Bacillus pumilus: one gene and its partner. The protein of the gene in region 2 binds, or shares a complex with, the protein of the main gene of each other region. Links are inferred from orthologs where the notes say so. Each region holds a gene or a part of one and is shown on either strand. Other genes may lie near its edges. The genes, in order: tig and rpsG.

What was found.
Region 1: the proteins of rpsG (region 2) and tig are in contact, whole or in part, in a crystal structure (PDB 3GTY), measured with the Thermotoga maritima proteins. The link is inferred for Bacillus pumilus from one-to-one orthologs. Residues at the interface, in WP_004081843.1 of Thermotoga maritima: Lys34, Lys52, Lys55, Glu59, Arg62, Gln63, Glu66, Asn67, Lys69, Val71, Arg95, Ala109, Lys110, Lys111, Gly112, Arg113, Pro114, Glu117, Glu121, Ile124, Ala125, Tyr127, Asn128, Asn129, Thr130, Gly131, Lys135, Asp139, Arg142, Met143; in WP_004081061.1 of Thermotoga maritima: Glu122, Val124, Val129, Leu130, Tyr133, Glu188, Gly259, Ile262, Tyr263, Glu266, Ser270, Glu273, Gln274, Glu277, Arg308, Gln311, Ile312, Ser315, Tyr316, Glu325, Arg329, Arg336, Leu363, Phe366, Trp367, Arg373, Leu377, Arg381, Leu384, Glu387.

What each region holds. Positions count from the first base shown.
Region 1 is NZ_CP047089.1:1,534,668-1,542,919, reverse strand. Bases 5,157-8,024 are described here. They hold tig (trigger factor), read right to left. Parts: upstream 7,294-8,024; coding sequence 6,019-7,293; downstream 5,157-6,018. Other genes in these bases: ddcA (DNA damage checkpoint antagonist DdcA), read right to left, coding at 7,533-8,024; clpX (ATP-dependent protease ATP-binding subunit ClpX), read right to left, coding at 5,157-5,767. Outside these bases: yihA (ribosome biogenesis GTP-binding protein YihA/YsxC), read right to left, coding at 1-211; lon (endopeptidase La), read right to left, coding at 208-2,532; ATP-dependent protease LonB, read right to left, coding at 2,704-4,365; more of clpX, read right to left, coding at 4,502-5,156; more of ddcA, read right to left, coding at 8,025-8,252. UniProt on the Bacillus subtilis protein: Involved in protein export. Acts as a chaperone by maintaining the newly synthesized protein in an open conformation. Functions as a peptidyl-prolyl cis-trans isomerase.
Region 2 is NZ_CP047089.1:3,322,642-3,327,217, forward strand. What follows is about bases 9-2,694. They hold rpsG (30S ribosomal protein S7), read left to right. Parts: upstream 9-959; coding sequence 960-1,430; downstream 1,431-2,694. Other genes in these bases: GPS65_RS16580 (50S ribosomal protein L7ae-like protein), read left to right, coding at 59-307; rpsL (30S ribosomal protein S12), read left to right, coding at 420-839; fusA (elongation factor G), read left to right, coding at 1,485-2,694. Outside these bases: more of fusA, read left to right, coding at 2,695-3,563; tuf (elongation factor Tu), read left to right, coding at 3,682-4,576.

The DNA of each region.
Region 1 (8,252 bases), 1.8 Mb from region 2 along the record:
GCATATCATTGATGATGTAGAAATTAAGCGTTTGGGTCTTACCTGGTTTAGAAGACGTACGCGCTAAATTTTTACGATTAATCAATGAGTTGATGAACGAGGATTTCCCAACATTTGATCGTCCAGCAAGAGCGATTTCAGGCAGTCCCCCGCTTGGGTACTGCTCTGGTTTAACCGCACTAATGACGATATCTGATTTTGTTACTTTCATCTTCCCTCTCCTACCAACGCTTTCTCAAGCACCTCATCTAAATGCGAGACCGGAATAAAGGTTAGTCCTTCTCTCACACTTTCAGGAATATCATCAATATCCTTCTCATTGTCCTTTGGAAGAATAATGGTTTTCAGTCCTGCGCGATGTGCACCTAATGCTTTTTCTTTTAGTCCGCCAATTGGAAGCACTCTTCCTCTTAGCGTAATCTCTCCTGTCATACCAACCTCTTTTGACACAGGTCGTCCTGTGAGGGCTGATACAAGAGCCGTCGCAATGGTGATACCAGCTGATGGCCCGTCCTTTGGAACCGCACCCTCTGGAACATGGATATGAATATCATGCTTTTCATTAAAATTAGGATCAATGTTCAGTTCATCTGCCTTCGAACGAATATAACTGAATGCCGCCTGTGCAGATTCTCTCATGACATCACCTAGCTTACCTGTTAACAACAGCTTGCCTTTACCCGGAGAAAGCGATACCTCAATCGACAAGGTGTCCCCCCCAACAGTCGTATACGCAAGTCCTGTAACAACTCCCACTTGGTCTGTCGTTTCAGCCTGACCATAACGGTAAAGTCTTTTTCCGAGAAATTCAGATAAGTTCTTTTCCGTCACTGTGATGCGTTTGCGGTCTTCAGCCACAATTGCTCTTGCTGCTTTACGGCATATCGCCGCAAGCTGACGCTCTAATCCACGAACACCCGCTTCTCTTGTGTAATAGCGAATCGTATCATAAATCGCGGCTTCACGAAGCTGCAAGTTCCCTTTCTTTAATCCGTGCTCCTTTAGCTGCTTCGGCAGAAGATGGTCTTTCACAATTTCTGCTTTTTCAACCTCTGTATACCCTGCAATCGTGATAATCTCCATTCTATCACGAAGTGGACCTGGAATGGTTGCTAAATTGTTGGCAGTGGCAATAAACAACACTTGAGACAAATCAAATGTTTCTTCAATATAGTGATCACTGAAGTTATGATTTTGCTCTGGATCTAAGACTTCAAGCATTGCAGAAGATGGATCACCTCTAAAATCAGAGGACATCTTATCAATTTCATCTAAAAGGAAAACCGGATTCATCGTTCCTGCCTTGCTCATTCCGCGAATGATACGTCCTGGCATTGCCCCTACATACGTTCTTCTATGTCCACGAATCTCAGACTCATCGCGAACACCGCCAAGGGAAACACGGATAAACTTTCGGTCAAGTGATTTGGCAATCGATTTGGCAAGTGACGTTTTCCCGACTCCTGGAGGTCCTGCTAAACAAAGAATCGGTCCTTTTAAAGAATTGGTCAGCTTTTGTACAGCAAGATATTCAAGTACTCGTTCTTTGACCTTTTCCAGCCCGTGATGCTCATCATCTAAAATTTCACTTGCAATTTTTAAATCGAGACGATCTTCTGTATAGATACCCCACGGGAGGCCAATCAGCCAATCAATATAATTTCGAATCACAGAGCTCTCAGCAGAGCTTGAAGGAATTTTTTCATAACGGTTCAATTCTTTGAGCGCCGTTTCACGAACAGAATCTGGCATGCTCGATTCTTCGATTTTAGACATTAAAGAACTGACTTCGCCAGTTTTCCCTTCTTTGTCTCCAAGCTCCTTTTGAATGGCTTTCATTTGTTCACGTAAATAATATTCTTTTTGCGTCCGTTCCATTGAACGTTTCACGCGCTGCCCGATTTTCTTTTCAATCTCGAGTACTTCTTTTTCATTGTGAATTAAGCTGATGACCCGGTTCAGCCGTTTTTTAACATCCACTGTTTCGAGCACTTCTTGTTTGTCCTTTAATTTAAGCGGTAGGTGAGAAGCAACGATATCTGCCATTCTCCCCGGTTCCTCAATATCTGTTACTGTTGCATATGTTTCAGCTGAGATTTTTTTTGAAATTTTTATGTATTGATCAAAGTGATCTAACAATGTACGCATGAGGGCTTCTGCTTCTGCGTCCTTTAATTCTTCTTCTGCCAATTCTTTAATGTCGACGGACGTATAGTCCTCCAGCTCGACATATGATTCGATCTGTGCTCGATTTAGGCCTTCAACGAGTACACGAATCGTTCCATTTGGCAGCTTCAGCATTTGTTTAATTTTTGTGTAGGTGCCGACTTTGAAAATTTCCTCTTCACCTGGTTCATCTATTGAAATTTCCCGCTGTGTTGCTAGAAAAATCATATGATCGTTCATCATTGCCTGTTCTAATGCTTGAACAGACTTTTCGCGTCCAACGTCCAAATGCAAGACCATTGTTGGATAAACAAGCAAACCTCGCAATGGAAGGAGCGGAACATTCTTTTTGATTTCATCTGCCATGTTGATTGACACCTCCGTCACTAGTATGAATCATTATAATATACCTGTTTCAGTCTTGTACAATGTAAAAGACTTGAGAAATGTTGATCTTACCGTAGTATACCCTTTCTTTTTATCTTGAAAAAGAAAAAAAGATCTATTTCACTAAAAAATCCCCATATGTGATGGGGATTAAACAGATTTTCTTTTCATTTCGTCTTCTAGTCCATCTTTCTTCTCGTCTGGCGGGTTGACCAGACACTGATCCAGCACCTCTTGGAAGTGCTTCACAGGCACAATGGTGACCCCTTCAATCTCCTTTAAGATCGACTGCTGATTGTCATAAGGAATAATGACGGTTGTGGCACCCGCCTGCTTCGCTGCCTTAATCTTCGGTATCACACCACCGATTGGCTTCACCTGACCCTGCAATCCGATTTCACCCGTCATGGCTGTCAGATGATCAATTGGAATTTGATGTATGGCTGAGAAGATTGCAGTCGCCATGGCAATCCCAGCAGACGGTCCATCAATTGGGGCGCCGCCTGGAAAATTAATATGGATGTCATATTCATTTGTCCGAATGCCTAAATTTCGTAGCACCGTTAATACATTTTCAACCGATCCTTTCGCCATACTTTTTCGTCGAATGGATTTCGACTGATTGCCAATGCTTTCTTCTTCTGCAATGCCTGTAATGTTAATACTGCCTTTCTCAAGCGCCTTACAGATGTTCACTTCAATCTCAAGCAGGGCACCGCTGTTTGGTCCATACACAGCCAGTCCATTGACGACCCCCACTTTTGGCTTTTCCGGTACTTTTTGTTCATATCTTGGTGTCAGCTGGCTTGAATGAATGACCCATTCTACATCTTCAATCGTGATGTCTTTTCGGTTTTCCGTCACCGCCATACCAGCGGCAATCTGCACCATGTTGACCGCTTCACGTCCATTTTTCACATAGGAGGTTAACAAGTTCAGCCCTTCATCACTTAATTCCTTTTGAATTTTTTGGACAGCCTTAGCAGCGACGATTTTCAGTTCATGCTGGTCAAGGTCTTTAAAGAAAATTTCCAGACATCTTGACCGAATCGCTGGTGGAATTTCGTCAGGTGTTCTTGTCGTCGCACCAATTAATCGAAAATCAGCCGGAAGCCCATTTTGGAAAATATCATGAATGTGATTCGGGATCTGGGTATTTTCTTCACTATAGTAAGCACTGTCTAAAAAGACTTTCCGATCTTCCAGCACTTTGAGCATTTTGTTCATTTGAATCGGATGCAGCTCGCCAATTTCATCGATAAACAGAACACCGCCATGAGCATGTGTGACGGCTCCTTGTTTTGGCTGCGGAATGCCTGCCTGCCCCATTGCTCCAGCCCCTTGGTAAATGGGGTCATGCACGGAACCAATAAGCGGGTCTGCAATGCCTCGTTCATCGAATCTTGCGGTTGTGGCATCGAGCTCTACAAAGACCGCATCTTTTTTAAATGGTGAATCAGCGTGACGCTTCGCTTCTTCCATCACAAGACGGGCAGCGGCTGTTTTACCGACTCCCGGTGGTCCGTAAACGATGACATGCTGTGGGTTCGGTCCGCATAGTGCCGCTTTTAGTGCACGAATGCCGTCTTCCTGCCCCACGATATCTTGAAACCCCTTTGGCCGGACTCTCTCTGACAAGGGTTCACTCAGCTTGATTGACCGCATCTTTCTGAGTGCTTCCATTTCTTTCTTTGACTCTTTGTCTATCGTCACCTTTTGTGTGCGCTGATTTCTCAGTAAGTTCCAAAAGTACAGCCCGATGACGATACCAAAGAACAGTTGTATGAATAATACGATTCCTGTCCAGCTCAATCGGTGCTCCCTCCTTCATCTATCGTATGTATTGGTTTCTGTCTGCTAGTATTTCCTAGAGCTGGACGGAATAAACACAACTTCCACGATAAATAAAAAACTCCTGAATCAAAAAGATTCAGGAGTGAGACAACTCTTATGCAGATGTTTTCGTATCTTTATTGACGACTGTGCCGTCCTTTAACACAAGACGCGGCGACTCGCCATCGGCAACCGTTGCACCAGTGATGACACATTTTTCAATATCGTCACGTGATGGAAGGTCAAACATCACATCAAGCATAATGCCTTCAATGATTGAACGAAGACCACGAGCTCCTGTTTTACGCTCAATTGCTTTTTTCGCAATTTCGCTAAGAGCATCTTCTTCAAATTCTAGCTCTACATCATCAAGCTCAAGCATTTTTGTATACTGCTTAACGAGTGCATTTTTAGGCTTCGTCAAGATCTCTACAAGTGCTTTTTCATCTAACGGCTCTAGGCTTGCAATAACCGGCAAGCGGCCGATGAATTCTGGGATTAAACCGAAACGAAGCAAGTCTTCTGGGAGTACTTTTGATAGAAGGACTTCTTTTTCGAGATCTTCGATTTTATTTTCCGCGCCGAATCCAATGACTTTTTGACCTAGGCGGCGTTTGATGATTTGCTCAATGCCGTCAAAGGCTCCACCACAAATAAAGAGGATATTTGTCGTATCGATTTGAATGAATTCTTGATGAGGATGCTTACGCCCACCTTGAGGCGGTACACTAGCAACAGTTCCTTCAAGAATTTTCAATAGTGCTTGCTGAACACCTTCCCCAGATACATCACGAGTGATAGAAGGGTTTTCTGATTTTCTTGCTACTTTATCGATTTCATCGATGTAGATAATGCCTTTTTCCGCTTTTTCTACATCATAATCGGCTGCTTGGATCAGCTTTAGTAAAATATTCTCTACGTCTTCACCAACATAACCTGCTTCAGTTAGTGATGTTGCATCTGCAATCGCAAATGGCACATTTAAAATACGAGCAAGCGTTTGAGCAAGTAATGTTTTACCGCTTCCTGTTGGTCCAATCATAGAGATATTACTTTTCGAAAGCTCAACATCATCAATCTTACTGTTTGAATTGATCCGTTTATAGTGATTATAAACCGCTACAGCTAAGGATTTCTTCGCATTTTCTTGACCGATGACATATTCATCAAGAATCTCCCGAATTTCATGAGGCTTCGGAACATCCTTGAATTCAACTTCTTCCTCAGTGCCGAGCTCTTCTTCAACTATTTCCGTGCAAAGCTCGATACATTCATCACATATATATACGCCAGGTCCTGCGACCAGTTTACGCACTTGATCTTGCGTTTTTCCGCAAAACGAGCATTTTAATTGACCTTTTTCCTCGTTGAATTTAAACATTCTTTCACCCCTTATTCTTCTTCACTTGCCTGTAGCTAACAGTCAGCTACCTTTCTGGGTCCAGTATGTATGCATTTTACCATACTTTCCTAAAAGACGGTAATGATGTGTTTCTAACACTGCACATCGAGATATGTATAACAGAAAGATGCGACTTACACTATCGTTTCCAAAAGAAGCGATGATAAGTCAAAAATTGTACAAAACAAGGCACGAGTCACTCGCGCCCTGTTTTATTATTATGCACCATATTAACGGTTTTCTACAAGAAAATCAATTGCTTTGCGAACTTTTAGATCTTCTTTCATTGCTTCAGTAGATCCGATCGCTTGTTTGATGTTTTCAATTGGCATGTTGTATGCTTCAGCCATTTTTGAAAGCTCTTCTTCTACTTCTTCATCAGACACTTGTAAGTTTTCTGCAGCAGCAATTGCTTCAAGTGTTAGGTTAGATTTTACGCGTTTAGCAGCATCTTCTTTCATTTGCTCTTTAAGCGCATCTTCATCTTGTCCTGAGAATTGGAAGTAAAGCTCAAGGTTCATTCCTTGCATTTGAAGGCGTTGTTCGAATTCTTTCATCATACGGTCTAGCTCTGTGTCAACCATCGCTTGTGGGATGTCAACTTCCGCATTTTCAGAAGCTTTCTCAACTAGCTCTTCACGAAGTTTACCTTCTGCTTCGTTTTCTTTCGCTTCTTCAAGACGTTTCTTTGTTTTTTCAGTTAGTTCAGCAAGCGTTTCTACTTCTTCATCAACATCTTTCGCGAACTCATCGTCAAGTGCTGGAAGTTCTTTTGCTTTGATTTCGTGAATTTTCACTTTGAATACAGCTGGTTTACCTGCAAGGTCTTCAGCGTGGTATTCTTCTGGGAAAGTGACTTCTACGTCTTTTTCAGCGCCTGCTTCAAGACCAACTAATTGCTCTTCGAAACCAGGGATGAATGAACCAGAACCTACTTCAAGAGAGTAGTTCTCAGCTTTTCCGCCTTCGAATGCTTCTCCATCAACGAATCCTTCGAAATCAAGAACAACTGTATCGCCGTTTTCGATTGCGCCTTCTTCTTTGACAACAAGCTCAGCTTGACGGTTTTGCATGCCTTTTAACTCTTCTTGTACATCTTCATCAGTGACAGTAGCGTCGTCTTTTTCTACGTTAAGACCTTTGTAGTCACCAAGTTTCACTTCAGGCTTCACCGTTACTTTTGCAGTGAAGATCAAGCTTTCGCCTTTTTCGATTTTCTCAACATCGATTTCAGGACGATCAACTGGATCGATACCAGCTTCGTCGATTGCTTTTGGATACTCAACTGGAAGAAGAATATCTAATGCATCTTGATAAAGAGATTCTACACCAAAACGCTGTTCGAAAAGACCACGTGGTACTTTCCCTTTACGGAATCCAGGGATCGATACTTGCTTGACAACTTTCTTAAACGCATCATCAAGTGCTTTGTTAAATGTTTCAGCATCAACTTCTACAGTTAAGACGCCTTCGTTACCTTCTTGTTTTTCCCATTTTACTGACATGTGTGTTTCCCTCCAAAAATCTATTCAGATTGTGCGTTGTTACATTCTAAAGCATCATAAAGACTTCGTCCAATTAAAAACCACGCACGCCGCTAAAGAAGCGGTATTATGTATACAACTTTTGACTTGATTATACATATCGTCTTTCAACCATTGGAATCGACAACTGCACGATATATGCACAAATACAACCATTATATTATAACATAACAAGACCGTCTTTCAACTAAATCGACAAATTACAAATAAGAAATTTCTTCAATATCTTTCAGCATTGTGCAAGCTTCTCTCAGCTCTCGTTCATCAAATTCATACAATAGATGTAATTCTTCGAGGTCAATCTCGATCCCATGCATTTCATAGCCGACTTTATGAAGTGCTGCTGCCCAAAGATTCGGATCTGTATATTTAGGTAGAAATGGATATAGGACAAATAAGTGACGGCGCCATAACTCTTCCACGCCTTGGTAAAGGGTTGGGTTCTCATTGCCGAGTGTGTCATCGAGCTTACGAAGAACTTGCTGAAGCAGCGGCATTTGCTCTGGCTTGACAGCCTCAGAAGGAACAAGCGTTAACGAATCACCGAACTTCGTCACATGAACCGGCTTTGCCACATCATGATCTGACAGTAGCTGCAGGATCAATGATTTGACCAATGGGTTTCCATCAGGCTTTTGTAGGATCGTATTTAATAGACCCATATGCGGCGTGATGTTTCGATCTTTCAGCGAATGAATGAACTGCACCTGCTCTTCTGGCCGTTCGAGCATATCATCTATATTGATTTCGCCGCCGTCATCATCGTCTTCATCTAAAATTTGTTCAGGCGATTCGATCATTTTTCTACTAAATTCGAGCAGCTTGTAAAAATGCTCTGCGCTTTCTGCTGGAAGGTGGTTTTCCTCAAGTACTGCTTCAATTGTCTGCTTCACTTCTTCATATTCTTTCAGCTGAATTAA
Region 2 (4,576 bases):
ATGATGATAATATAACCAAGGTGCTCAAAATAAAACCTGTTACTTTGGAGGATATTCGATGTCTTATGATAAAGTATCACAGGCTCAATCCATTATTATTGGTACGAAGCAAACAGTAAAAGCTCTGAAACGAGATTCAGTAAAGGAAATCGTCGTAGCGAAAGATGCTGATCCTGCTTTAACAGCTAGTGTAACAAAACTAGCGCAAGAGAAGGGTGTAGACATTTTAGTGGTAGATTCCATGAAAAAGCTCGGCAAAGCCTGCGGAATTGAAGTTGGGGCAGCAGCTGTTGCCATTATGTTATAGCGTACTTGTTTTGTTTTTGCATGTGTAAATGCAAAAGCATTGTTTTTTGCCTTTTAATGAACCACCTGGGTATGTGGGTTATAAAAAAAGCAACGAAGGGAGGAATAACAACATGCCTACAATTAATCAGCTAATACGCAAAGGACGCGTGAGTAAAGTTGAAAACTCAAAGTCTCCTGCACTTAACAAAGGATACAACAGTTTCAAAAAAGAGCACACTAACGTAACATCTCCACAGAAGCGCGGGGTTTGTACTCGTGTCGGCACAATGACACCGAAAAAACCAAACTCAGCACTACGTAAATATGCTCGTGTACGTTTGTCTAACCTGATTGAGGTAACAGCTTACATTCCTGGTATCGGACATAATCTACAAGAGCACAGTGTAGTACTTATCCGTGGCGGACGTGTAAAAGACTTACCGGGTGTACGTTACCACATCGTTCGTGGTGCGCTTGATACTGCCGGAGTTGACGGTCGTATGCAAGGACGTTCTAAATACGGAACAAAACGCCCTAAACAAAGCAAATAATACAAACAAACATAAGGGTTTTTAGAAGTTGAGTTCAGATCAGTGGAGTCAGGCAACTGACAATGATATTGAGATGAGAGACAGATAGAAATCCTTTTAAATGAGAAGGGAGGCTATCAGATGCCACGTAAAGGTCCTGTAGCAAAAAGAGACGTATTGCCAGATCCAATTTACAATTCTAAACTTGTATCTCGTTTGATCAACAAAATGATGATCGACGGTAAAAGAGGAAAGTCACAAACTATTCTCTACAAGTCATTTGATATCATCAAAGAACGTACTGGTAATGAAGCGATGGAGGTTTTCGAACAAGCCTTGAAAAACATCATGCCAGTTCTTGAAGTTAAAGCACGTCGTGTAGGTGGAGCTAACTACCAAGTTCCTGTAGAAGTTCGCCCAGACCGTCGTACGACTTTAGGTCTTCGCTGGTTAGTAAACTACGCTCGTCTTCGTGGAGAAAAAACGATGGAAGAGCGTCTTGCTAACGAAATCCTTGATGCAGCTAACAACACTGGTGCTGCTGTTAAGAAACGTGAAGATACACACAAAATGGCAGAAGCGAACAAAGCATTCGCTCACTACCGCTGGTAGGATTTATACCAAACTAAAAAAACTATTCCCTAATAAGGAAGGAGAAATTACCCAATGGCAAGAGAGTTCTCCTTAGACAAAACTCGTAATATTGGTATCATGGCTCACATCGATGCCGGTAAAACGACAACGACTGAGCGTATCTTATACTACACTGGTCGTATCCATAAAATTGGTGAAACTCACGAAGGAGCTTCCCAAATGGACTGGATGGAGCAGGAGCAAGAACGTGGTATTACAATCACTTCTGCTGCTACTACAGCACAATGGAAAGGTTACCGTGTAAACATCATTGATACACCAGGACACGTAGACTTCACTGTTGAAGTTGAACGTTCTTTACGTGTACTTGATGGTGCGGTAGCAGTTCTTGATGCACAATCAGGTGTAGAGCCTCAAACTGAAACAGTTTGGCGCCAAGCAACAACTTACGGAGTACCTCGTATCGTATTCGTTAACAAAATGGATAAAACCGGTGCGGACTTCCTTTACTCTGTAAGTACATTAAGAGATCGTCTTCAAGCGAACGCTCATGCAATTCAATTGCCGATCGGCGCTGAAGATCAATTCGAAGGAATCATCGACCTTGTAGATAACGTAGCATACTTCTACGAAGATGACCTTGGAACTCGCTCTGATGCACAAGAAATCCCTGCTGAGTATAAAGACAAAGCTGAAGAGCTTCGTAACAGCCTTATTGAAGCTGTCGCTGAGCTTGATGAAGAGCTTATGGAAAAATACCTTGAGGGTGAAGAAATTACAATTCCTGAATTGAAGGCTGCAATCCGTAAAGGAACGTTGAATGTTGAATTCTACCCAGTTCTTGTTGGATCTGCTTTCAAAAACAAAGGTGTTCAGCTTGTACTTGATGCTGTGCTTGATTACCTTCCTGCACCAACTGATGTTGCTGCAATCAAAGGTATCCTGCCAGATTCAAATGAAGAGGTTGTTCGTGAGTCTACTGATGACGCACCATTCTCAGCTCTTGCATTTAAAGTTATGACTGACCCTTATGTTGGGAAACTAACTTTCTTCCGCGTATACTCTGGAACACTTGCTTCAGGTTCATACGTGAAGAACTCTTCTAAGAACAAGCGTGAGCGTGTTGGACGTATCCTTCAAATGCACGCAAACAGCCGTGAAGAAATCTCTACTGTATATGCAGGGGATATCGCAGCAGCTGTTGGTCTTAAAGATACATCTACTGGTGACACTCTTTGTGATGAGAAAGATACTGTTATCCTTGAGTCTATGGAATTCCCAGAGCCAGTTATCGATGTAGCTATCGAGCCTAAATCAAAGGCTGACCAAGATAAAATGGGTATCGCTTTAGCTAAACTAGCTGAAGAGGATCCAACATTCCGTACACAAACAAACCCTGAAACTGGTCAAACGATCATCTCTGGTATGGGTGAGCTTCACCTTGATATCATTGTTGACCGTATGAAGCGTGAGTTCAAGGTTGAAGCTAACGTAGGAGCTCCTCAAGTTGCGTACCGTGAAACATTCCGTTCTGGTGCAAAAGTTGAAGGTAAATTCGTACGTCAGTCTGGTGGACGTGGTCAGTTCGGACACGTTTGGATCGAATTCGAACCAAACGAAGAAGGCGCAGGCTTCGAATTTGAAAATGCAATCGTCGGTGGGGTTGTTCCACGTGAATACATTCCAGCAATTCAAGCAGGTCTTGAAGATTCACTTGAAAATGGTGTATTAGCTGGATTCCCATTAATCGACATCAAAGCAAAATTATTTGATGGATCTTACCACGATGTTGACTCGAACGAAATGGCGTTTAAAATTGCTGCATCTATGGCATTGAAAAATGCTGTCAGCAAATGTAACCCAGTTCTACTTGAGCCAATGATGAAAGTGGAAGTCGTTATCCCTGAAGAATACATGGGAGACATCATGGGTGATATCACATCTCGTCGTGGACGTGTAGAAGGAATGGAAGCTCGCGGTAACGCCCAAGTTGTTCGCGCAATGGTTCCACTTTCTGAAATGTTCGGATATGCAACTTCACTCCGTTCTAACACACAAGGACGCGGTACTTTCACTATGCACATGGATCACTACGAAGAAGTGCCTAAGAGCATCAGTGAAGAAATCATCAAAAAAAATAAAGGTGAATAATTGATTTTGCCTTTAAACTAAAGTATAACTACTATTGAAGATCAGAAAGTGACAGGTAACTCTTCACTTTCTATCACTCTATACCAAATACAATGAACCTTTAAGGAGGATTTTTAGAATGGCTAAAGAAAAATTCGACCGTTCCAAATCGCATGCTAACATTGGTACAATTGGACACGTTGACCATGGTAAAACAACTCTAACTGCTGCTATCTCAACAGTTCTTCATAAGAAATCTGGTAAAGGTACGGCTATGGCTTATGACCAAATCGATGGTGCTCCAGAAGAGCGCGAGCGTGGAATCACAATCTCAACTGCACACGTTGAGTATGAAACTGAAACTCGTCACTATGCACACGTAGACTGCCCAGGACACGCTGACTATGTTAAAAACATGATCACTGGTGCTGCTCAAATGGACGGCGCGATCTTAGTAGTATCTGCTGCTGATGGTCCAATGCCACAAACACGTGAGCACATCCTACTTTCTCGTAACGTAGGTGTACCTTACATCGTAGTATTCCTTAACAAATGTGACATGGTTGACGATGAAGAGTTACTTGAACTTGTTGAAATGGAAGTTCGTGACCTTCTTTCTGACTATGACTTCCCTGGTGACGATGTTCCAGTTATCAAAGGTTCTGCTCTTAAAGCTCTTGAAGGAGATGCTGATTACGAAGCAAAAATCTTTGAACTTATGGACGCGGTTGATGAGTACATCCCAACTCCAGAACGTGACACTGAGAAGCCATTCATGATGCCAGTTGAGGACGTATTCTCAATCACTGGTCGTGGAACAGTTGCTACTGGTCGTGTTGAGCGTGGACAAGTTAAAGTCGGTGACGAAGTTGAAATCATCGGTCTTCAAGAAGAAAACGGTAAAACAACTGTTACAGGTGTTGAAATGTTCCGTAAGCTTCTTGACTATGCTGAAGCTGGTGACAACATCGGTGCACTACTTCGTGGTGTATCTCGTGAAGATATCCAACGTGGTCAAGTACTTGCTAAACCAG